DNA from 2 places in the Planococcus dechangensis genome. Region 2 is predicted to be linked to the other one. Evidence: riboswitches for the same ligand, from Rfam matches in the RefSeq annotation. Region 2 holds a riboswitch; the other holds the start of a gene.

Region 1 (7,218 bases), on a different contig from region 2:
GGTCATTATGCGCATGAGTCAATAGAATGGCATCGGGCTGTTCGCCGCTGACTGTCAAATCGGTCAGTTCGTTGCCGTTGATGAATGGATCGATCAAGATGGTTTTGCCTTGTGTTTGAATTTTCACGACCGAATGGCCATGATACGAGATTTTCATAGTATCCCTCCAATGGAATTTTTCACTCTCTGCTATCTGCTGTTTTATACCCTGATTTTTGATATGCTACACATGAAGGGGAGGAATACATATGAATAAATTAACTAATATCCAGCAAATCCTGAAACAAATGCAAATCGATGCGGCATTAATTACCGACCCGCATAACGTCTTTTATTTAACCGGCTTTAACAGTGACCCGAAAGAGCGGTTGCTTGGGGTGATGGTTTTTGCACAAGCGGAACCGTTTTTGATTTGCCCCGCGATGGAAGCACCTGATGCCAAAGCGGCAGGCTGGATGGGTGAAATCGCTAGGCACACGGATACACAGGATGCCATGCACATCCTCTACGAAACTTCGAATAAGCGCAAACAGCCCATGAACAGCATCGCCATCGAAAAAGCACATATGACAGTCGATCGCTATGATGCCATCAACCGCTATTTCCAGTCACCCGAAATCCATGCGATCGATGACCAGCTAAATGCCATGCGCGTCGTTAAAGACGAAGGGGAACTCGACATCCTGCGCCATGCAGCCGGATTAGCCGATTATGCGATTGAAGTAGCTGCACAAACGATGCGCGAGGGCATGACCGAAATCGAATTGATGACTGAAATCGAAACCGCACTTAAAAAACGCGGAATTACCCATATGTCATTTGATACGACCGTCCTGACAGGACCGAAAGCGGCCTCACCGCACGGTAAAACAGGCGATCGAAAAATCACAAAAGGCGATCTCGTCTTGATGGATTTAGGCGTCATTTACGAAGGCTATTGCTCGGACATCACCCGCACATTGGCATTCGGTGAACCAGGTGAGCAAGCTAAAGAAATATACGAAATCGTCAGACGCTCGGAACAAGCAGCATTAGAGGCAGTGCGCCCAGGCATTACAGCCGCTGAGCTTGACGGGATTTCACGCAGCGTAATCGAACAAGCCGGCTACGGGGAGTATTTCACCCACCGCCTCGGACACGGGCTCGGCATTTCCGTCCATGAATTCCCGTCGATCCATGGCGGCAATACTATGCTGCTCCAAGAAGGCATGGTCTTCACGATCGAGCCGGGCATTTATATCCCAGGTCAAGTCGGCGTTCGCATCGAAGATGATGTGGCCGTCACGAATGACGGATATGAAGTGTTGACCAAATATCCGAAACAATTAACCATCATCAATCCATAAAAAAAGAGCTGTCCCATGAAAATCCGTCTAACGGATTCTCGGGACAGCTCTTCTTTTTATTGAAGCAATTCGTCGACTGATTTGTACTCGAGGCCTTGATCGTCTGCGACTGCTTTATAGGTCACATGGCCGTCCATCGTGTTGACGCCTTTTTTCAATGCTTCGTTGTCAATGATCGCTTGCTTGAGGCCTTTGTTGGCAATCTGCACCGCATAAGGAACCGTTACATTCGTCAAGCCGATCGTTGATGTACGCGGAACCGCGCCCGGCATATTCGCCACAGCGTAATGGACCACATCATGTTTGATATATGTCGGCGCATCGTGAGTCGTGATGCGGTCGCTCGTTTCGAAGATGCCGCCTTGGTCGATTGCGATATCGACTACGACCGAACCTGGTTTCATCGATTTGATCATGTCTTCAGTAATCAATTTCGGTGCTTTCGCTCCAGGAATCAACACCGCTCCAATGACCAGATCCGAGTTTTCAACCGATTGTGCAATGTTCAACGGATTTGAAATCAATGTTTGAACATCTTTGCCGAACAAATCGTCCAATTGACGGAGACGCTCAGGGTTCAAGTCAAGGATTGTCACATCAGCACCCATGCCGATGGCAACTTTTGCAGCATTCGTTCCAGCTACACCGCCGCCGACAACCGTTACTTTGCCTCGGGAAACGCCTGGGATGCCGCCGAGCAAGATCCCGCCGCCTCCGTGGATTTTCTCAAGGAATTGCGCTCCGATTTGTGTCGACATGCGTCCTGCAACTTCGCTCATTGGCGTAAGCAGCGGCAATGAGTTGTTGGCCAATTGAACCGTTTCGTATGCGACGCCCGTCACTTTCGAGTCAAGCAATGCTTTCGTCAATTCCACTTCCGGCGCTAGGTGCAAATAAGTGAATAGCACTTGCCCTTCGCGGAAATGCTTGTATTCGCTTGCTACCGGTTCTTTGACTTTCATAACCATTTCCTGTTCCCACGCTTGTTCTGCCGTTGGAACGATCACAGCACCTGCAGTTTCATAATCTGCATCCGTGAAGCCTGAGCCAAGTCCCGCTCCGGATTGGATGTAAACTTCATGGCCAAATAGTGCCAGGTTGACTACTCCCGCAGGTGTCATCGCCACGCGGTTTTCATTGTTCTTAACTTCTGTCGGTACACCGATACGCATTGCAAAACCCTCCAATATATTGTGTGTGAAATAATAAAATGATGCAATCTTTCAGTATTTGAAACCACATCCATTCTACCAGATTCTTTTGAATTGTGCTCTCTTATTTTCTTTATAAAAGAGATATATTTTTATTGGTAGAATTTCAGCCGAAGCCGCAGAATGCAAGATCTAAAAGTATTTCACAATAATTAACAAAAAACTAATTATAAAAATTTTAAGAATTTTCATCGATTAGGGAGGAACAATTCACATGTGCCTCGAAAGTTACAGTATAGACAAAGGAGGAATGCTGAGATGACATTAAAGTATAATCAAATTATGGTAGCGGTAGACGGTTCTAAAGAAGCGGAATGGGCTTTCAAAAAGTCCATCGGCATCGCCACACGGAACCATGCGACATTGAATTTAGTGAATATTATCGATACCCGTTCATTCGCCGCTATCGAAGCCTATGACCGCTCGATTGCAGACCGGGCGCAAAAGTTTGCTGAAGACCTGCTCGGGGATTATAAAAAAGAAGCCGAGGCTGGCGGCGTTGAAAAAGTCAACATCGTCGTTGATTACGGTTCTCCGAAAACGATGATTCCGCGTGAACTTGCAGAAAGAGTTGAAGCGGACTTGATCGTTTGTGGTGCGACCGGCTTGAATGCTGTCGAACGCTTCCTAATCGGCAGCGTATCCGAACATATTGTCCGCTCTGCGAAATGCGATGTGCTCGTCGTACGTACGGACCAGGCACAAAGTGATGCACCGGATGATTATTATTCGGAAGAACGCTCCGGCAAACCGGAATAAGACAAACAAAAGCACGCGGCCATTGATGCCGCGTGCTTTTTATGTTTCTTTCACCTTGATGACGATCTTCCCTCTGGCGTGGTGCGTTTCACTCAATTCATGCGCTTGGCGGACATCTTGTTCCGTCAAATGAAACACATGGCCCACCTCCGGCCTCACTTCCCCAGTGATGAACAAATCAGCGAGTTTCCTCAATTGCGCACCGTCCGGCTCCAGCCAGAAGCTGTTGACGGAAATGCCGAATTGTTCTGCTTTTGTTTCATCCGGCTGTCCTGCAATACTGACGAGCCTGCCACCACGCTTCAATACGCCATAGCTTTTCTCCAAGGTTTCTCCACCCATCGTATCCAAAACAAAATCGAAATCCTCCAGCACTTCCGAGAAATCTTCTTCGTGATAGTCGATAACGCGATTCGCACCGAGTGAAGTGACCAGTTCGTCGTTTTTATCGCTCGCTGTCGTCGCTACAAAACAGCCGATGCTGTTGGCGATTTGGATAGCCATGCTGCCGACGCCGCCTGCACCAGCATGGATCAGTACTTTCTCGCCTTTTTTAATATGGCCGATCTCCACCAGGCATTGCCAAGCCGTGAGCCCGGTCAGTGGAATAGCGGCCCCTTGTTCAAAACTCATGATTTCCGGCATTCGGGCCAGCAAGTTTTCATCAACCGGCACGAATTCCGCGTAGGTGCCTTGACGCGTCGTCGCTGGCCGGGCAAACACGCGGTCCCCAACATGGAAATGAGTGACCTGCGAACCGATCTCGCGGACGACGCCTGCTACATCCCATCCGAGAATAATCGGAAATTCCCAAGGCAGCATGTCTTTTAGGTAGCCTTCCCGCAGCTTCCAGTCGATCGGATTGACCGAGGTCGCATGCACTTCGACAAGCACTTGATTTTCGGCAATGGATGGTGTTTCAACATCCCGTTCTTTTAATTGCTCTTTCCCTCCATACTGATCTATGACAATCGCTTTCACTCGCAGCCACCCCTTCCATTTTAGTTATCTATACCCTTTTATGGCTTTACTACACACGAAAAAGCGCCATTGGTATTTCAATTATGCTATTATGGAAACTGTTTCATAAAGAGGTTCGCAAACTCCCTCTCAAAAAAACTAAGGAGCTGTAAGTCATGAAGAATGAAAAAGCTGTCGTTGTATTCAGCGGCGGACAAGATAGCACCACTTGCCTGTTTTGGGCACTTGAACAATTTCAAGAAGTGCTCGCTGTCACTTTCGATTATGGGCAGCGCCATGCCCAAGAAATCGATCACGCCAAACGCATTGCCGAAACACTCGGCGTCACGCTTCAAGTACTCGACCTCGGGCTGATCAATCAATTGTCCGCTAACGCCTTGACGCGCGATTCAATCACCGTAACGGGCCAAACGGACGGCTTGCCTTCGACATTCGTGCCGGGGCGCAATCTTCTGTTCTTATCCTTTGCCGCCATCTATGCCGATGCATTCGGTGCGCGTCATTTGGTGACGGGCGTCAGCGAGACCGACTTCAGCGGCTACCCCGACTGCCGCGATACATTCATCCGCTCGCTGAATGTCACCTTGAATTTGGCGATGGACAAGCAATTCATCATCCATACGCCACTCATGTGGCTCGATAAAGCAGGCGTTTGGGAATTGTCCGACGAGCTTGGCGCTTTGAAATTCGTCCAAACCGAAACATTGACTTGCTATAACGGGGTAGCCGCTTCAGGATGCGGAACATGCCCAGCATGCGTGCTGCGGAATGACGGGTTAGCTAAATACTTAGGCGAAAAAGCTGGTGACGAGTCATGATGCAGCAATTTTATCCTTCAGTCGCACACGCTTTTCGCTTTGAATTGAATAAAGACATGCATTTTTCTGCAGCCCATTATATCCCTGCAGAACAAGCGGGACAGTGTGCGCGCATGCACGGCCATACGTATACACTTAATATCACGATTGGTGGCAACGAGTTGAATGCGACCGGTTTTCTAATCGATTTTAAAGAGTTGAAAAACTTGATCCATAGACGCTATGACCATACGGTGTTGAATGACCACGCCGAATTCACCGAAACGTTTCCGACGACTGAACAACTCGCGGAACAAATATTTCTCATGACACAAAAAATGCTCGACGGGACCGACAACCAGCCGCGCTGCCTCCAGGTCATAGTCCGGGAAACCCCGACAAGTTATGTCGTTTATCGCCCATCGAAGGAGGAGTCATTATGAAGATTCCGGTAATGGAAATATTTGGCCCGACAATCCAAGGCGAAGGCATGGTCATGGGGCAAAAAACGATGTTCGTACGGACTGCGGGCTGTGATTATTCTTGTTCGTGGTGCGATTCCAAATTTACGTGGGACGGAACAGGAAAAAGCGTCATGATGACCGCACCGGATATTGCCGATCAACTGGACGAACTCGGAAAACAGGCATTTTCCCATGTCACCTTATCCGGCGGCAATCCGGCGCTTCACAAAGGCATTGGCGAATTGGTCGCCTTATGCCAGGAGAATGGCTGGCAAACAGCGGTCGAAACGCAAGGAAGCATCTGGCAAGATTGGCTATTGGAAATCGACGAGGTCACCGTTTCTCCCAAGCCACCCAGTTCCGGGATGATTTTAGATTACTCGAAACTGGATGCGATGCTTGGAAAACTTTCTTCAGCCAAAGCCAGCTTAAAAGTCGTTGTCTTCGACGAAGAGGATTTTTTCTTTGCCGAACAGCTTCACTTGCGTTACCCGGCATTTCCGTTCTTTTTGCAAGTCGGGAACGACGATACAGCGACTACCGACGATGAAAAGCTGACACAGCATTTACTGGAACGTTACCAATGGTTGATCGACCAGCATCTATCTTCCACTGTCATGAACGACGCCAAAGTATTGCCACAGCTTCATACATTGCTGTGGGGCAACAAACGCGGTGTGTAAGCGCAAAAGGGTGTTCATCCATTAGATGAACACCCTTTTTGCTTGCTGCTATTTTCTTGATGCACCCAAAATCGGCTATGCTTTTTTGACAAACTCGGATTTCAGCTGCATCGCGCCGAATCCATCGATTTTGCAATCGATGTTATGGTCGCCTTCAACCAGACGGATGCTTTTCACTTTGGTGCCGATTTTTAATGTGTTTGAACTGCCTTTCACTTTCAAATCTTTGATAACCGTCACTGCATCTCCGTCTTTAAGAATGTTGCCTACTGCATCACGTACAGTCTCCACTTCTTCAAGGTTTGGATTCCATTCATGAGCGCATTCTGGGCAGACGAGCATATCGCCATCTTCGTACGCATATTCAGAACCGCATATCGGGCAGTTCGGCAATTGCACCATTCTTATATCCTCCAATAATTATGCCTAATCGTTCAGCATGTCTAGTTCATTATACCAGACGGTCCAAGGTTTATCAGTGCTCCATTATTTAACGACAAGGACAGGGCATTCTGCATGGTTGACCACTTTGTGGCTGACACTGCCAAGCATCACTTCCCGGATCGGGGATAATCCGCGGCTGCCGATTACGACCAAATCGTATGGGGTTTCCTTCGTCATCTTGACGATAGAAGGGCCGGGAATTCCGTGCAATACCTCCACTTGATAAAACACTTTTAGGCGATCCATCATCTCAGTTACTGGCTGGATTTTTTTGCGCCGTGCCAAATCGAACTCCATTGCGGATGCATCATGAATCACTTCGTTTTGGTCTTCTTTGTAATCCGATACATAGACGACCGTCACTTCCGCCCCCTCAGTCGCTGAAGCAAGTTTGGCCGCTTCTTTTGCAGCACGGATTGAGTTATCGGACCCATCGACCGCCAGCAATATATGTTGGTACATACTCCCACTCCTTTCCATCTGATTACTATCCATCTTTCTACGCTATTCGCCATCCGCTGGAAAACTCCTGC
Region 2 (7,218 bases):
AAATCGTCTTTATCGAAAACGGCCGTGTCACAGGTACCGGCAAGCATCGGGAACTGATCGATAAGCATCTATTGTACCGGGAATTCGCCGAACAGCAATTAACGTGAAGTATTGCTTGACCTTGACGCAGCGTCAAGGTTTACTGTGGAGCTATCAGGAGGTGAGGCCATGGGATACACTGTGCAGAAGTTGGCGTCGCTTGCAGGCGTCAGCGCCAGAACATTACGCTATTACGATCAGATCGGCTTATTAACTGCGCCAAAAAACGATTCCGGCTACAGGCTTTACGGGCCCGCGGAAGTGGACAGGCTGCAGCAGATTTTGTTTTACCGCGAACTCGGTTTCGGGCTCGGTGACATCGCTAAGCTATTGAATGATCCGCATTTCGATGAAGCGCAAGCCTTGTCCGAACATCGCAAGCAGCTGATTGATGAGCGCAGCCGGCTGGACCTCTTGATCCAAACTGTGGAAACGACGATTTCTGCTAAAAAAGGGGAGAGCGACATGAACGACCACGAAAAGTTCGAAGGATTCAAGCGCCAAATGGTCGACGACAACGAAACGAAATTCGGCGCAGAAGTGCGTGAAGCTTACGGCAATGAGCTGGTGGATGCATCGAACGCCAAAATGCTCAACATGACTGAACTGCAGTATCAGGCATTCCGCAAACTCGAGCAAGACATTTTAGACAAGCTCACCGCTGCTTTGCCACATGCCGACCCGGCAGGTGAAGCGGGGCAGGAGATCGCCGCTTTGCACCGGGAATGGCTGAGCTTCACTTGGGGCTCTTATAATCCCGAGGCGCACAAGGGGCTCGCAGAGATGTATGTTGCAGATGAACGGTTCACTGCGTATTACGACAAAGCGGGCGTCGGTGCTGCCCAATTTTTGCATGCGGCCATCGCAGTCTACACAGGAAAGTCATCATAGAAAACAGCTGGCCGCGGCCGGCTGTTTTTTCGTTGCGTCATGTTTCAGCCACTTTGCTCAGGGAATGCAGTAGAAAAAAGGGGGAACGGCTATGGCCTTGGAAACAATAAAAGTAATGAGTTTCAACATCGCATCCGGTCAGCGGTTTGATGGCGAGCTGGACCTTGAATTGACAGCTAAGGCGATTGAAGAAGGCGAGGTTGACGTCGTCGGCCTGCAGGAAGTGGACCGTAACTTCTCGGACCGCAGCGGCTTCGTGGACCAAGCGAAATGGCTATCGGAGCGGCTTGGGATGGAAATGGCTTACGGGCCGAATTTAATCCATCGCACGGGGAGCAAAGAGCAGTATGAACGCGAGTATGGCAACGCGACTTTAAGCCGTTATCCGATTTATTCATCGACCAACCATGATTTGAGTTCTGTCGAAGAACATCCCGAAGATTTTGAGCCGCGCGGGCTGTTGGAAACGGTGATTGACGCCGATGGTTTCCGTTTTTCGTTTTACAATACCCATTTAGCGCTGAGTGATGAGGAAGTAGAACGCAACTTAACGGAAATCTTGGCAATCACCGAAAATAATTCCTTGCCGAAAGTTTTGGTCGGCGACTTTAATGCTGCGCCAGAAAGTAAACATATCCAACGCTTTACGCAACATTTCCACACGGTGTTCGGCCACATGGGGCCTCACCCAGAAACGTATAAAAAGCAAGGCGACCACGGCAAGAAAATCGATTATATCTTCCATGAACCGCATTTTTCAGTCGAATATGCATGGACAGTGTCGAGCGAGGCTTCCGATCACGTCCCAATTGTGGCAAAACTCAAAAATTTACAAAACTCTAACAATTTTTAACCTATTTTTAACTTACAAAAGCGCCATCCTTGCTATAATTAGGAGAACAAATGCAACTGCCACTGATTCGTTTCATTATGAAAAGGAGAGGTTCGCATGCACAGCGAAGCCAACAGTAACAGACCAGTAGTTAAAGTGATGTCGTTCAATATTGCACACGGAATGGGTATGGACGGCAAAGTGGATTTGGAAAGAACCGCGCGCGTCATTGAAGAGTCGGGTGCCACGATTGTGGCATTGCAGGAAGTCGACCGTTATTTTTCAGACCGGAGTTTTTATATCGATCAGGTCGAATGGCTTGCTGAACGGCTCGGGATGTATGCTGCATACGGCGCCAATCTCAATCAGGCCTCGGATAACAATGAACGGCCGAACCGCCAATACGGCAATGCCACATTAAGCCTCTATCCGATCAAGTATGCAGAAAACCACTTTTTGACACAAGTCGTCACCGAAGTTTACAACAATGAACAACGCGGTGTGCTAGAGGCAGTTATTGAAGTGGATGGAACGTACCTCAAAGTATTAAACACTCATTTGTCGCTGAAAGATGAAGAGCTTGAAGTTAGTGTGCAGGAATTATTGGACATCTCCGGGAAAAGCCATTTTCCAAAAATCATTGCGGGCGATTTCAATGCGCCGCCGTCTCACCGGCATTTGCATTCCTTACACCGTTTGCTGACAGATGTCTTTTTGAAAGCGAAAAATGGCGATGCGAACACTTACCCATCTCCTTACGAAAACAATGAAACCGGTGAATCGTTCCGTCCGATGACAAGGATCGATTATATTTTTGCCGACCATGGATTCGAAGTGCATAGTGCGCAAACGATCGAAACGGCCGCATCGGATCATTTGCCGATTGCAGCGGAGCTTGCATGGACGAAGAAAAACAATCAGGCTGCTGTCTTACTGCCAGTTACACAGCCCTTTAATCAAAAAAACTAATATACGAAATGCCGCCATCCAGGAACGGATGGCGGCATTATTAGTTTTTAGGCTATTGAGCGAAGCTGTTTTGACTTGCAGTTTTCGATCGGCGTGCAAGTTTGACGAGCAAATAAACGAGCGGAGTATCGGCTGCTGCGACGGCCCACTTGAACAAATACTGCGTAAAAACCATCGCCACTAAGGCTGCGAGCGGCATCGTGCCGTAAAATGCGATGGTGATAAAAATGGCGGTGTCAACCAATTGGCTGACCATGGTCGACGCGTTATTACGCAGCCATAGCTTGGATTCGCCATTGCGTGCTTTCAACTTGTGGAATATGGTGACATCCAAGTTTTGGCTAATGAAATAAGATACCAGGCTTGCCAGCGTCACCCGAAACCCGGCGGAGAAAATCGATTCAAACGCTTCTTGGTCCGCGAAAAACGGCGCGGATGGCAAATGGATGGCGGAAAAGATGAACACCAATGCAGCGATTTGAGTGAAAAATCCAGCCATGACCGTCTGGCGCGCCGCTTCTTTGCCGTACACTTCGGCGATCGTATCGGTGATCGGGAATGTAAAGACGTAGACGATGACCGCAGCCGGCAGCACCGCCCATTCACTGATGGAGAACAACTTAACAGCAAGGATATTCGATAAAATGAGAAGACCGACAAAGGCGCCATTCAAATAAAGTAACATGAGCGGATCTCCTTAACGGTTGGTGATCGTTTCCGGGTTCATGTCGTGATTCATCATCCGGTACGTCGCCATTTCTTCGTATTTTGTGCCGGACTTGCCATAATTTGTATATGGATCGATCGACAAACCGCCGCGCGGGGTGAATTTGCCCCATACTTCGATATAGCGCGGGTCGAGCAATTCGATCAAGTCGTTCATGATGATGTTGACGACATCTTCATGGAAATCGCCGTGGTTGCGGAAGCTGAACAAATATAGCTTCAAGGCTTTGCTTTCGACGAGCTTTTTATCGGGGATGAAGCTCAAGTAAATCGTCGCGAAATCCGGCTGGCCGGTTTGCGGGCACAGCGAGGTGAACTCCGGGCAATTAAATTTAACGAAGTAGTCGCGCGTGTGGAGATTGTCGATCGCTTCTAGGATGCCTGGATCGTATTCGAATTTGTAGCGTGTGTTCTGGTTGCCGAGCAAAGACAAATGCTCGAGTGTATCTTCGTTTCTTCCTGCCATATGTGTGGCCTCCTTCAAAATGGCCGACTGGGGGAGAGCTATAAAAAATTCGGACAAACGAAAAGCCGAATCGCATGTGGATTCGGCTTGATTTCAAAATCCATAGTTTTTTATAGAGGGTGGAATGCTATGAACCTCTCCCGTTGCCGGGTTATTTAATTTCCTGCCTTATCGTATAAGATGGACGCGATTCTGTCAATTGTTGGTTTGTTGGAGCTTAGCATCTGCAAGTTGCGGATCATATAGTTAATAAGTTAAGACATGTGAAATGAAAAGAAGTGATTGAAAAAGCTTCCACTTTTCGACTGCGTTTCAGGAGGGCTGCTTGAGGCTCGCAGGATGCGAGTCATGCAACTGATGCGACAGGACGTCGCGCTTTCAGCTGCCCGGGTGTGGGGCGGGTGTTGAGCCAATGTGCGGCAAAGAGCATCGCACATTTGTCTCGCCAGCCCGCGCAGTCCCCCAGGCGTCGTCCCCTTCCACTCCGTCTCTAGTTTTAAAGTGGTGGATAATTTCTTTAATCCATTCAATGTCGAATGGAGAAAAGCATCCTACTTTGTAGCTCAAGTCATCTTGGCTATGAATAAAACCTAATTAGTTCTAATCCACTAACCAGATTTCTAGTTCAGGCACCAATTTGCTAGATACTGCGTCATAGGAAGCGATTCCCCCGCTAGCCGGCAACTCCATAAAGAAGCAGATCTAGCTACACGCACCCCAATCCATGAAATCTCTCAGCCGCCAAGCGCCACGGGTGAGCCGACGCCGGAAGACAGGCGTTCTTCCTGGCTTGCGGCAAGAGGCCAACCCAGAGCAGGGCGGCGACTACCAAAATCAAGCTCAATTAAAGAACAGGAACGATTCCACAAGCAAACCCTCGCTATCCTCACATTCGCCCGATCCGGGAAGCGATTCCCCCGCTAGCCGACAACTCCATAAAGAAGCAGATCTAGCTACGCGCACTCCAATCAATGAAATCTCCCAGCCGCCAAGCGCACACGGGTGAGCCGACGCCGGAAGACAGGCGTTCTTCCTGGCTTGCGGCAAGAGGCCAACCCAAAGCAGGGCGGCGACTACCAAAATCAAGCTCAATTAAAGAACAGGAACGATTCCACAAGCAAACCCTCGCTATCCTCACATTCGCCCGATCCGGGAAGCGATTCCCACACTAGCCGGAAACTTTATATAGAAGCAGATCTATCTACACGCACCCCAATCAATGAAATCTCCAAGCCGCCAAGCGCACACGGGTGAGCCGACGCCGTAAGACAAGCGTCCTTCTTGGCTTGCGGCAAGAGGCCAACCCGAAGCATGGCGGCGAATACTAAAATGAAGCTCAACTAATGAACAGGAACAATTTCACAAGAAAATCCTCGCTATCTTTTTTCCAGCAAATTAAAAAGGCTAGAGACAGAATCTCTAACCTTTCATTATCAATGGAACGGGCACCCTGATTGCACAGTTGTATTCTTCTGTTCATGATAGAACACATTGTCCGGGCGGGCTTTCACTTTCTTCACGTCTTTTAAAATCAAGCGGCTCTTCGGCATCGTCGGCATACGGGACATGTCGTAAGAGAGATCTTGTTCTGGAATGGTATAGTTCAAGTTTTCCGCAAAGTATTTGAAGAACGATTGCATGACCATGACAGTCATCCACTCACCTGCACAGCGGTGTCCGGTATGATGGTCGCCGCCGCCTTGCGGTACGAAGGAGAACGGGCTGCCATCCCATGTACTGAAGCGTTCCGGGATGAATTCGTCGGCGTTGTCCCAAGAATCCGGGTGGCGGTTTGTGCCAAACAAATCGAGGATGACGCGCATATCTTTTTTGAAATGAACGTCCTGCCATACGAAATCCTTTTTGACAATCGCTGCCATGACAGGCGCGAAAGGATAATAACGGCGCACTTCCTGCGCGAAGTTATGGCTGTAGTTGTCTTTATCCGCTTGTAGTTTGCCGCGTGTTTCCGGATGGTCGTTCATCGCCATGACACCGAAAACGATGAAATAGGCTGTCGCAATCATCGGGCGGTAAGCATTGTTCAAGTCGACCGCTGCGGTATTGAGGTCGAGCAATTTGCCATCAGGCGTGCGGTGATGGGCGATGATATAAGCTGCCGTGTAAGGCGGTGGATTGTATTCACCTTTGCGGATTTCTTTGATGATTTTCTTGAGCCACTCTTCATGGAGTTTGCGTGCTTTCATGCCTTCAAGATAGCGACCTTCTGTCAGCCCGAACGAATCGACCATGGTGACGAGCTCCCAAGTCCGTTGCTTGACCTCGCTTTCTTTCATTGGAAGGCCGGCCCAGTGAATCATGGAGCGGGTAAAGATTTCTTCAATCTCATCGAGCAAGACGACTTCGTCCATATGCTGCCATTGCTCCGCTTTTGCATCGAGTTCTTGAATCGCCATGCGCTTGGCGTCTTCCAAGCGCTCCGGCGTCATCATCGACAAGAACATGCGCTTTTGCTGATGATGGTCCTCGCCATCGCGTCCGTGGACTGCGCCTTTGCCGAACAAGGTCTGCTCAAGCGGCAGCGGAGCAGCTCCGCCGCGTTTAAAGAGATCGTTGTTGTAAAAGATTTCTGCGGCTTCCTCGCCGGCCATGCAGATGACTTTTTTGCCGAGCAAACGGGCTTCAAAAATATCTGAGCCGAGCTCTTTGCGGCGTCCTGGCAAGAAGTCGAACCCTTCGCCCATCAAGGACAAAGTATTATCCAGTTCTTTCGTTTTCGGTATCGGGTGCTTCACTTTCATGGATGTCAGCTCCTCTTGAATATATTCAATGCAGGAGAACTCTCCTGCTTGTCAATAAGGTCATTGTAAAAAACCATACCCTTCCACGGTTTTGATAAACGCCCTACATGCCTCTGGAATTATCAGAATAAGGCGTATCAAAAAGCTGGAGTAGGCGTTTTTTCATGGTACACTTAATGCAATAGATAGGCTGAAAGGAGCGTCAAGGATGACAGCAAACGTATTCGGCGGGTTGTCCCGCCAAGCACTCGACTGGGTTGAGTCGAACTGGCAAGGAGCAGTGCTTGAATATGCCAAGCCATTAGAAGGTGGGACTTCTTCACTGCTTTATGAAATTTTTGCGACGAAAGATGGGAAGCAGCATAGTGTCGTCTTGCGCCTTCACCATAAAGGGGAATGGCTGGACCAGGAGCCGGATTTGGCAAAGCACGAAGCGATGAGTTTGGAACTTGCAGCGGCGGCGGGAATTCCTGCGCCGCTTATAGTGGCGTTTGATGAAAGCGGTACCGCATGCGGCATGCCCGCTGTGTTGA

The links. Region 2 has a riboswitch for preQ1 ahead of queF (preQ(1) synthase). Riboswitches for the same ligand answer to the same signal wherever they lie in the genome.
Region 1: another riboswitch for preQ1. It lies ahead of queC (7-cyano-7-deazaguanine synthase QueC); the one in region 2 lies ahead of queF (preQ(1) synthase).

What each region holds. Positions count from the first base shown of each region.
Region 1 is NZ_JBHSGL010000016.1:75,346-82,563, reverse strand. It holds gene ACFO5U_RS16765 (metal-dependent hydrolase) at 1-157, opposite strand, end outside; gene ACFO5U_RS16760 (M24 family metallopeptidase) at 249-1,346, shown strand; gene ald (alanine dehydrogenase) at 1,403-2,518, opposite strand; gene ACFO5U_RS16750 (universal stress protein) at 2,816-3,316, shown strand; gene ACFO5U_RS16745 (NADP-dependent oxidoreductase) at 3,356-4,297, opposite strand; PreQ1 riboswitch class I at 4,402-4,445, shown strand; gene queC (7-cyano-7-deazaguanine synthase QueC) at 4,453-5,115, shown strand; gene queD (6-carboxytetrahydropterin synthase QueD) at 5,112-5,537, shown strand; gene queE (7-carboxy-7-deazaguanine synthase QueE) at 5,534-6,241, shown strand; gene ACFO5U_RS16725 (zinc ribbon domain-containing protein YjdM) at 6,317-6,643, opposite strand; gene ACFO5U_RS16720 (universal stress protein) at 6,728-7,147, opposite strand.
Region 2 is NZ_JBHSGL010000002.1:287,064-294,281, reverse strand. It holds gene ACFO5U_RS02000 (ABC transporter ATP-binding protein) at 1-107, shown strand, start outside; gene ACFO5U_RS01995 (MerR family transcriptional regulator) at 169-930, shown strand; gene ACFO5U_RS01990 (endonuclease/exonuclease/phosphatase family protein) at 1,022-1,783, shown strand; gene ACFO5U_RS01985 (endonuclease/exonuclease/phosphatase family protein) at 1,880-2,731, shown strand; gene ACFO5U_RS01980 (queuosine precursor transporter) at 2,784-3,416, opposite strand; gene queF (preQ(1) synthase) at 3,429-3,923, opposite strand; PreQ1 riboswitch class I at 4,020-4,067, opposite strand; gene ACFO5U_RS01970 (cytochrome P450) at 5,357-6,685, opposite strand; gene ACFO5U_RS01965 (aminoglycoside phosphotransferase family protein) at 6,894-7,218, shown strand, end outside.